DNA from 3 places in the Dickeya dadantii NCPPB 898 genome. Region 2 is predicted to be linked to each of the others. Evidence: predicted binding sites of a transcription regulator. Region 2 holds the regulator's gene; each other region holds the start of a gene.

Region 1 (3,280 bases), 920 kb from region 2:
GTCGATCTGGTCGGCAGGCGTCACGCGCAGCCCGTTCTTCTTGACCACCGGCAACGACAGCTTCTTCATCAGGTCGTCTACCAGACAGCCGCCGCCATGCACGATCACCAGCGGACGCTGATGCTGCTGGCGATAAGTCACCAGCGCGGTGAACAGGCGCTCCAGCGCCTCTTCGCTATCCAGTAATACGCCGCCTAATTTGATAATTAACGGATTCATCGGTCTTTGCGCCTCAGGGTGTCATCAGAGTAAAGATTGGGTTTCAGGGAAACCGAAGCGAATGTTCATGCACTGCACAGCCTGCGCCGCCGCGCCCTTGAGCAGGTTATCTTCGGTGGCGACCACGATCAGGTGTTCGTCCTGCACCACAAAGCCGATATCGCAGAACGGCAGACCGACCACCGATTTCAGCGCCGGCACGCCTTTTTCATACAACCGCACCAGCGGTTTATCATGGTAGGCGTTGTGGTAGGCTTCCGCCACGTCCTGCGCGGTAACGCCCGGCTGCAGACGGCAGGTGATGGTAGCCAGAATGCCGCGCGGGAAGTTGCCCAGATGCGGGGTGAAAATCACCGGAATGCCGAGATGAGTAGCGATTTCCGGATGATGGCGATGGTTGAAGATGCCGTACGGCTGCAGGCTGACTTCACAGAAGCTGTTGGTCATGCTCGCTTTACGACCAGCGCCGCTGACGCCGCTGGTGGCGTCGATCACCGGCCACTGGTTCGGGTTCAGCAGGCCGCCTTCCACCAGCGGTTTCAATGCCAGCTGGGACGCGGTCGGATAACACCCCGGCACCGCGATCAGCTGCGCCTGCTTGATGCCGTCCGCCTGCCATTCCGCCAGGCCGTACACCGCCTGCGCCAGCCAGTCGGTATGCTGGTGCTCGAAGCCGTAGTAACGGGTGTAGAATTCAGGGTCCTGCACGCGGAACGCGCCGGAAAGATCGAACACGGTGCAGCCGGCGCTCAGGAACTGCGGCGCCAGGTCGTGACTCACCTTATGGTCGGTGGCCAGAAACACCACGTCCACGCCTTTGGCGGCGTCGGCCGCGTCGGTCAGCGGTTGTACCGGTAAGTCAATAATGCCTTTAAGCTGGCGATGCAGGTCGGAAATGCGTTTTCCCGCATCAACGCTTTGCGCGGAAACCGCCAAAGCGGTTATGTTCATCTGCGGGTGACGGTTCAGGTACAGGGCCAGCTCAGCGCCGGTATAGCCACTTGCACCAACGATCAACGTATTCAGCATGAGTTCGGTATACCTTTATTGCCAGATAGGTGGAACAGGGAGCAGGCTCATCAGCGCGGCCACGCCGTTCACCCACCAAAGCCAGAAGAAACGATTATGCGACAATCTCGCATCGCCGCACAGCTTATGATTTCATTTCGTCCGGCATTATTGTATTTTTATTCACAATTAATGCATGAATATTGATACTATCCTAACCCAGAGGCTGTCAACAGTGAAGATGAATTTACCCCCTTTTATGGAGCTGTACCGGGCATTGATCGCCACCCCGTCCATCAGCGCCACCGAGCGCGCCCTGGATCAAAGCAATGAGACCTTAATCAATCTGTTGGCGGGATGGTTTGGCGATCTGGGTTTTCATGTCGACGTGCAGCCGGTGCCCGGCACGTTTAACAAATTCAACCTGCTGGCCCGTCTGGGAGAAGGCAGCGGCGGGCTGCTGCTGGCCGGCCATACCGACACGGTGCCGTTCGACGACGGCCGCTGGACCCGCGACCCGTTCACCCTGACCGAACACGACAATAAGCTCTACGGGCTCGGCACCGCCGACATGAAAGGCTTTTTTGCCTTTATTCTCGATGCGCTGCGCGATGTGGATGCCAGTAAGCTGACCAAACCGCTGTACATTCTGGCTACCGCCGATGAAGAAACGACAATGGCGGGCGCCAAGTATTTCTCCGAATCGACCGGAATTCGCCCGGACTGCGCCATTATCGGCGAGCCGACGTCACTGCAGCCGGTGCGCGCCCACAAAGGCCATATGTCGAATGTCGTTCGTATTCAGGGCCAGTCCGGCCATTCCAGCGATCCGTCGCGCGGCGTCAACGCCATCGAACTGATGCACGAAGCCATTTCCGAGCTGATGGTGCTGCGCAATACGCTGCAACAGCGCTATCACAACCCGGCGTTCCACATTCCTTACCCCACCATGAATTTCGGCCACATTCATGGCGGCGACGCCGCTAACCGCATCTGCGCCTGCTGCGACCTGCACATGGATATCCGCCCGCTGCCGGGCATGACGCTGAGCGATCTCAACGGCCTGTTGAGCGAAGCGCTGGCGCCGGTCAGCGAGCGCTGGCCGGGACGCCTGACCATCAGCGAACTGCACCCGCCGATTCCGGGCTACGAATGCCCGGCGGATCATCATCTGGCGCAGGTGGTGGAAAAACTGGTGGGGCAGCCGACCGATGTGGTGAATTACTGCACCGAAGCGCCGTTCATTCAGGAACTGTGCCCGACGCTGGTGCTCGGCCCCGGCTCGATCAATCAGGCGCATCAGCCGGATGAATTTATCGACATGTCGTTCATCAAACCGACGCGCACCTTGATTACTCAGTTGGTGCATCACTTCTGTCAGCATTGATCTCAGCGCGTTGCCCGGCAGTCACCGTCAGGCAACGCGTTTTTTATTGCCTTCCTTCTTTCGCCGCCCTTGCCTTCTCCGTCGCTCTAAGATAAGAGTCACTTATCTGCAAGCTTTTGTAATTAAATTTCACAAATTGCCTTTGCACCGGTTAAACGGGTACAACTGTAGGGATTAAGGGACGTTCATTGACGAACAATGGCGAACGTGGCTAGATAACAGACAGTAACCACACAATTTTTGTGTGTAATAAATTTACAAAATCAAGAGATGGGTCAGGGTAACTATGAATGAACAATATTCCGCCATGCGGAGCAATGTCAGCATGCTGGGTAAACTACTCGGCGACACCATCAAGGATGCGCTGGGCGCCAATATCCTTGAGCGTGTTGAAACAATCCGCAAGCTGTCCAAAGCCTCGCGGGCCGGCAGCGAAACACACCGTCAGGAACTGCTGACCACACTGCAGAACCTGTCCAACGATGAACTGCTGCCGGTCGCCCGCGCATTCAGCCAGTTCCTTAACCTGACCAACACCGCCGAGCAATACCACAGTATCTCTCCGCACGGCGAAGCGGCCAGTAACCCGGAAGCGCTGGCGACGGTGTTTCGCAGCCTGAAAAGCCGCGACAACCTGAGCGATAAAGACATCCGCGACGCGGTGGA
Region 2 (3,280 bases):
GCTTCCTGCTCGGTGAAGCTCACGCCCGGAATCTGTGACAGCAACGGCAGGATGGTAACGCCGGAGTGGCCGCCGATAACCGGTACGTCAATGGCCTGCGGCTGTTTGCCTTTCAGTTCGGCGACAAAAGTACTGGAACGGACAATGTCCAGCGTCGTGACGCCAAACAGTTTGTCTTTGTTATATACGCCGGCCTGCTTCAGCACTTCGGCAGCAATCGCCACCGTGGTATTGACCGGATTGGTGATAATACCGATACAAGCGGTAGGGCAAGTACGGGCAATTTGCGAAACCAGGTTACGCACAATCCCTGCGTTCACGTTAAACAGATCGGAACGATCCATCCCCGGCTTACGGGCCACCCCGGCAGACATCAGTACAATATCCGCGCCTTCCAGAGCAGGGGTAGCATCTTCACCGCTGAAACCTTTGATTTTCACATCGGTGGGAATATGGCTCAGATCGACAGCCACACCCGGCGTAACGGGGGCGATATCATAAAGAGAGAGCTCTGAACCTGAAGGAAGCTGGGTTTTGAGGAGAAGGGCAAGGGCTTGACCAATACCACCAGCGGCTCCGAGAACTGCAACTTTCATCCTAAACTCCTTATTATGTTAAGTAAAATTACCGTGGATGCGTTTAGTTAAAAACGTTTATGCTCGCGAGAGAAGCCAGGCGTCAGACCTGTTTTCAGAGGGCCACTACATAGGTCCGCAGCGAAAAATAGGCACGCAGCGATAACGCACTATGTGATTAATAATAAACTAACAATCTGCCCGATATCTGAAAGGTAATTAAAGTAACAGGCAATTGCGGTGCGCCCCGGCATAAGCCCACGACTGATTAACGGGTGTGTTACATTACACCGACCATCAGCCTCCAAACAACATCATTTTGATAACATTTATTTTACTTTTATGTGATGAAGAGCACGTTTTTTGACACCCTGGTAAAGTATTGCCCCGCCGCACATGAAGTCCGATGTCTCAGGCCAACAATCCGGTTTTATACGCGCTCATATTGCATAAAAATTCATTCAAATGCATAATGGCCGCATGTTCTACTTTTTCCCGGACACGGTGCAGAATGCGTAACTCTACGAAACAAGAAGACTTGGTTAAGGCGTTCAAGGCGCTGTTAAAAGAAGAGAAATTCAGCTCGCAAAGCGAGATTGTGCAAGCGCTGCAGGACGATGGTTTCGAGAACATCAACCAGTCCAAAGTATCCCGCATGTTGACCAAGTTTGGCGCGGTGCGTACCCGCAACGCGAAGATGGAGATGGTTTACTGTCTGCCTGCCGAACTGGGTGTTCCCACCACCACTAGCCCGCTGAAAAACCTGGTGCTGGACGTCGATTACAACGACGCGGTGGTCGTGATTCACACCAGCCCCGGCGCTGCGCAGTTGATCGCCCGCCTGCTGGACTCACTGGGCAAATCGGAAGGAATTCTCGGCACCATCGCCGGCGACGATACCATTTTTACCACGCCAGCCCGGGGCTTCAGTGTCAAACAGTTGTATGAAGCAATACTGGTATTGTTTGAACAGGAACTGTAATGCTTCTCCGCCCCGTCATCCGTTTGAGGTGGAATAGCCAGACCATCACAACGCCGGTAATTCGGCCAGCGGCCAACGCGGCCGAACCGTGATGCCAAGCTCATCCGTCACGCCCTGGGCAAGGCGAACCGCTCCCGCATAAGCAATCATGGCGCCGTTATCGGTACAGAATTCAGGGCGGGCATAGAACACGTCGCCGCCTCGTTTCGCCATGATGTCCGCCAGCCGCTGGCGCAATGTCCGGTTGGCGCTCACGCCGCCAGCCATTACCAGCCGGCTGAACCCGGTCTCGTCAAGCGCTCGCCGGCATTTGATGGCTAGCGTATCCACCACCGCATCTTCGAACGCTCGCGCGATATCCGCCTGCGTTTGCGGATCGCTGCCGTTTTCACGGATAGTATTGGCGGCGAACGTCTTCAGCCCGGAGAAACTAAAATCCAGACCGGGTCGATCAGTCATCGGCCGGGGGAAAACAAAGCGACCGGCATGCCCGCCTTGTGCCATTTTCGACAGCAACGGCCCACCCGGATAATCCAGCCCCAGCAGCTTGGCGGTTTTATCGAACGCCTCGCCGGCCGCATCATCGATAGACTCACCCAGCAAACGGTATTCGCCAATACCGGTAACGCTGATCAACTGGGTATGACCGCCGGACACCAGCAACGCGACAAACGGAAACGCCGGCGGGTTGTCTTCCAGCATCGGCGCCAGCAAGTGCCCTTCCATGTGATGCACCGGTATGGCCGGCACATTCCAGGCGAACGCCAGCGAGCGCCCTACCGTTGCACCGACCAGCAGCGCCCCCACCAGACCCGGGCCGGCCGTATAAGCGACGCCATCGATATCGCCGTGCTGTAGCCCGGCTTCTTCCAGCGCCGCCTGAATCAGTGGCACGGTTTTGCGAACATGATCGCGAGAGGCCAGCTCAGGCACCACGCCGCCATAATCGGCATGCAATTTCACCTGGCTATAAAGCTGATTCGCCAGTAGTCCGGCCTGCGTGTCATAAATCGCGACCCCGGTTTCATCGCAGGATGTTTCAATACCCAATACGCGCATTGCTGTTTTCACTCTCGTTTACATTTACGGCGGCCCGCCACGGCTGCTTGATTCAGGCGGGGCATAGTCTATCATAAGCCAGTCCACAGACGAGCGAACCGGCGCCGCGCGTTTTATGATCGCTGACGCACTTTACAAACGCGCCACAGTTGCAGTAGAATTCCGCACCATTTTGAAAAGGCTGGCACAAGGCCAGCAGCAAACCGAATTTACTAAGGTGAGAGGCACATGCCGGTAATTAAAGTACGTGAAAACGAGCCGTTCGACGTCGCTCTGCGTCGTTTCAAGCGTTCCTGCGAAAAAGCGGGTGTTTTGGCTGAAGTTCGTCGTCGTGAGTTCTATGAAAAACCGACTACCGAACGTAAACGCGCCAAAGCTTCTGCTGTGAAACGTCACGCCAAGAAGCTGGCTCGAGAAAACGCACGCCGCACTCGTCTGTATTAATTTTCTGGAGGTGTATCCTCCACCGCGTGATTAATCCGCAGACTTAGCAGTTGCATACGAAGGCCGTGCTTTCCGAAAGGAATGCGCGGCTTATTGTCGTTTATAAACGTATATAGATAAGGGGCTTATGGCTGGACGTATTCCCCGCGTATTTATTAATGACCTGCTGGCTCGCACCGACATCGTTGACCTGATCGATGCGCGCGTCAAACTGAAAAAG
Region 3 (3,280 bases), 220 kb from region 2:
TGCATGTGCGCGTTCGTGCCGTACTACCCGCACTCTTGTCATCCGGACGACGTGATGTTGGCGACGCGTTCGATGCACGACCGTTTCTACTTCACCGATGTGCACGTGCGCGGCCATTATCCGGCCTATGCCCGGCGCGAATGGGCGCTCAAGGGCTACCACATCCACATGGAACCGGGAGACGAACGGATACTGCAGGAAGGCAAGGCGGACTACATTGGCTTTAGCTACTACATGTCGAACGTAGTAAAACACGATGTGCAAAACAAGACTGACGCCAGCATGGACGGCAGCTCCGAACATTCGATTGCCAATCCGCATTTGAAAGCCAGCGACTGGGGCTGGCAGATCGACCCAACCGGGCTGCGCTATGCGTTGGTGACGTTGTATGAGCGTTATGAAGTGCCGCTGTTTATCGTGGAAAACGGGCTGGGCGCCATCGACAAACCGGACGCAAACGGCGTGTGTCAGGATGACTACCGTATCGATTACCTGCGTTCCCATATCGAAGCCATGAAGGCGGCGGTGTGGGAGGATGGCGTCGACCTGATGGGGTACACGCCGTGGGGCTGTATCGATCTGGTGTCGTTCACCACCGGTGAGATGGCCAAACGCTACGGCTTCATCTACGTCGACAAGCACGATGACGGCACCGGAACGCTGGCGCGCACGCCGAAGAAATCCTTCCACTGGTATCAACGGGTGATTGCTTCAAACGGCGAGGAACTGTAAACCGCGTCAGGATAAGCGTATGGGCTGATAACGCCGGTTATCCGGCCCGCTGCTGAGCCACATCGTCGTCGGTGTGGCTCACTGTTTTTTGCTGCTTAAATCTCGACGCTGTGGCTTAACGTCGCCACCATCACCGCTTTGATGGTGTGCATGCGGTTTTCCGCCTGATCGAACACAATGCTGTGGGCGGATTCAAACACATCGTTGGTGACTTCCATACCGTTGTGCAGGCCGTATTGCTCCGCCATCTGTTTGCCGAGCGTGGTCTGGTCGTCATGAAACGCCGGCAGGCAGTGCAGGAATTTCACCTGCGGGTTGCCGGTGGCGGCGATCATCGCGGCGTTAACCTGATATGGCCGCAGCAGGTCGATACGCTGCTGCCATACCTCTTTCGCTTCCCCCATCGAGACCCACACGTCGGTATAGATGAAGTCTACGCCGTTTACCCCGGCCGCCACGTCTTCAGTCAGCGTAATCGAACCGCCGGTTTTAGCGGCCGCAGCCTGACATTCCGCCACCAGACCGGCATCCGGCCAGCAGGCTTTCGGGGCGATTAATCGCAGATCCAGCCCGGTGATGGCGGCGGCTTCCTGCATACTGTTGCCCATATTGTTGCGGGTGTCGCCCACGTAGGCCAGCGCCATGCCCGACAGCGATTTGCCTGGCAGGTGCTCTTGCATGGTCAGCAGGTCCGCCAGCAACTGGGTCGGATGGAATTCGTTGGTCAGGCCGTTCCACACCGGCACGCCGGAAAACTCGGCCAGGGTTTCCACCAGCACCTGGCCGTAGCCGCGGTACTGGATGCCGTCGTACATGCGGCCCAGCACCCGGGCGGTGTCTTTCATGGATTCTTTATGGCCGATCTGGCTGCCGCTGGGGCCGAGGTAGGTGACTTGCGCGCCTTGATCGTATGCAGCAACTTCGAAAGAGCAACGAGTGCGGGTCGAATCTTTTTCGAAGATGAGTGCGATGTTTTTACCTTGCAGGTGACGGGTTTCGGCGCCGTTTTTCTTATTGGTTTTCAGGGTGGCGGCGAGGGTCAGAAGGCTGCTGATCTCAGCTGGAGTGAAATCCATCAGCCGTAAAAAATGGCGTTTGTAGAACGGGTTCATCGTTGTCTTCTCCATGTGGCTCAACGTTTAAGGTTGAATTAAAATTCACTTTATATGTGTAAATATTCAAATTCAAGTGCCGCGTTCAAACTTTCTGGTGGAGAGAGAGGCTAGCCTGTGGGAAAATAACCCTATCTTTGCCGCTTTGATGAGGACTGAGACATGGCAAACCGCGAACTGCTGGAAGAACAACGTGAAGAGACCCGCCTGATCATTGAGGAGTTGCTGGAGGACGGCAGCGATCCCGATGCGCTCTATACCATCGAACACCATTTCTCAGCCGAGAAGTTTGAAGATCTGGAAAAAGTGGCGGTGGATGCGTTCAAGCTGGGTTACGAAGTCACCGACGCCGAAGAAATGGAAATGGAAGACGGCGTGATGCTGATGTGCTGCGATGCTATCAGCGAGTTGGCGTTGAACGCTGAGCTGATCGATCAGCAGGTGGAACAACTGCTGGCGCTGGCTGAGCGTCATGGCGTCAATTACGACGGCTGGGGCACCTATTTCGAGGACCCGGACGGCGAGGATGAAGACGAATTCGAGGAAGACGAAGACTTCTATGATGAGGATGACGACGGCAAACGCCACTGATTCCCCGCTTGCGTATCGCCCGGCAATTGCCGGGCGATGTGTTTTTATGCGGCGCAATGACAGCGCCCGCGTCCTTACAGCGTTTTCAGCATCCTGACTTCACAATCCACATGACCCGTGCTGCCCATAGCATGCGGGATATGCTCGAAGCCGAGTTTTTCATACAGGTGGATGGCGCTGGTCAGGTGCGCGGTGGTTTCCAGATAGCAGCGGCGAAACCCCTGCTCGCGGCCAAACGTCAGCGCCAGCTCCGCCAGCCGGCGGGCGATGCCCTGGCCACGCGCCAGCGGTAGAAAATACATTTTCTGCAATTCGCAAATATCCGATTCGCCGCCGGACAGCGGGGCCAGGCCGCCGCCGCCCACCACTTCGCCATTGCACTCCACTACCCAGTAAGCGCTGGCAGGGCGACAATAGAGTTCGAACAACTGGTCCAGGTCCGGGTCGGACACGGTATACCCTTTGTCGGCCGTCAGGCCGAATTCAGCGGAAACCCGGCGGATCACGCTGGCAATCGCCGCGTTGTCCGCGGCCGTAATCGGGCGGGTCAGCAGTGGTGTGGACGCTGAAATTGTCATGTTGCTCACTCTTGTCGGCAGAATCCTGTCAGGTCGAAAACGTCGGCAACCGGCTGGCGTTTCCCGATGATACGTACTGTCGGTGATACGTACCGCCGATTATACGTACCGACGCGCCGGCTCAAAACCCCGTTATTGATAAAGACGCGTAACGAAAAGCGCAACCGTGGATTAGCGCAGCGGTAATCGCTCGACCATGGCGCGGCTCCCGCCGTTGAACGTGCGACGGAATAACCCGTATTTACAGCGTCTTAATCTGAACGTATC

The links. Region 2 encodes ArgR, which controls arginine synthesis, uptake and breakdown. Its sites were predicted from a motif close to ANTGAATAAAAATACANT; they were not measured.
Region 1: argC (N-acetyl-gamma-glutamyl-phosphate reductase) is a predicted target of ArgR. The motif match lies at 1,398-1,415, and genes of this name have one in related genera.
Region 3: argF (ornithine carbamoyltransferase) is a predicted target of ArgR. The motif match lies at 1,877-1,894, and genes of this name have one in related genera.

What each region holds. Positions count from the first base shown of each region.
Region 1 covers NZ_CM001976.1:4,544,191-4,547,470, forward strand. The annotation lists gene argB (acetylglutamate kinase) at 1-219, opposite strand, end outside; gene argC (N-acetyl-gamma-glutamyl-phosphate reductase) at 244-1,248, opposite strand; gene argE (acetylornithine deacetylase) at 1,463-2,614, shown strand; gene ppc (phosphoenolpyruvate carboxylase) at 2,901-3,280, shown strand, end outside.
Region 2 covers NZ_CM001976.1:631,452-634,731, reverse strand. The annotation lists gene mdh (malate dehydrogenase) at 1-596, opposite strand, end outside; gene argR (transcriptional regulator ArgR) at 1,087-1,557, shown strand; gene tsaD (tRNA (adenosine(37)-N6)-threonylcarbamoyltransferase complex transferase subunit TsaD) at 1,603-2,616, opposite strand; gene rpsU (30S ribosomal protein S21) at 2,845-3,060, shown strand; gene dnaG (DNA primase) at 3,188-3,280, shown strand, end outside.
Region 3 covers NZ_CM001976.1:410,702-413,981, forward strand. The annotation lists gene DDA898_RS02350 (6-phospho-beta-glucosidase) at 1-732, shown strand, start outside; gene argF (ornithine carbamoyltransferase) at 828-1,844, opposite strand; gene rraB (ribonuclease E inhibitor RraB) at 2,007-2,435, shown strand; gene DDA898_RS02365 (GNAT family N-acetyltransferase) at 2,510-3,013, opposite strand.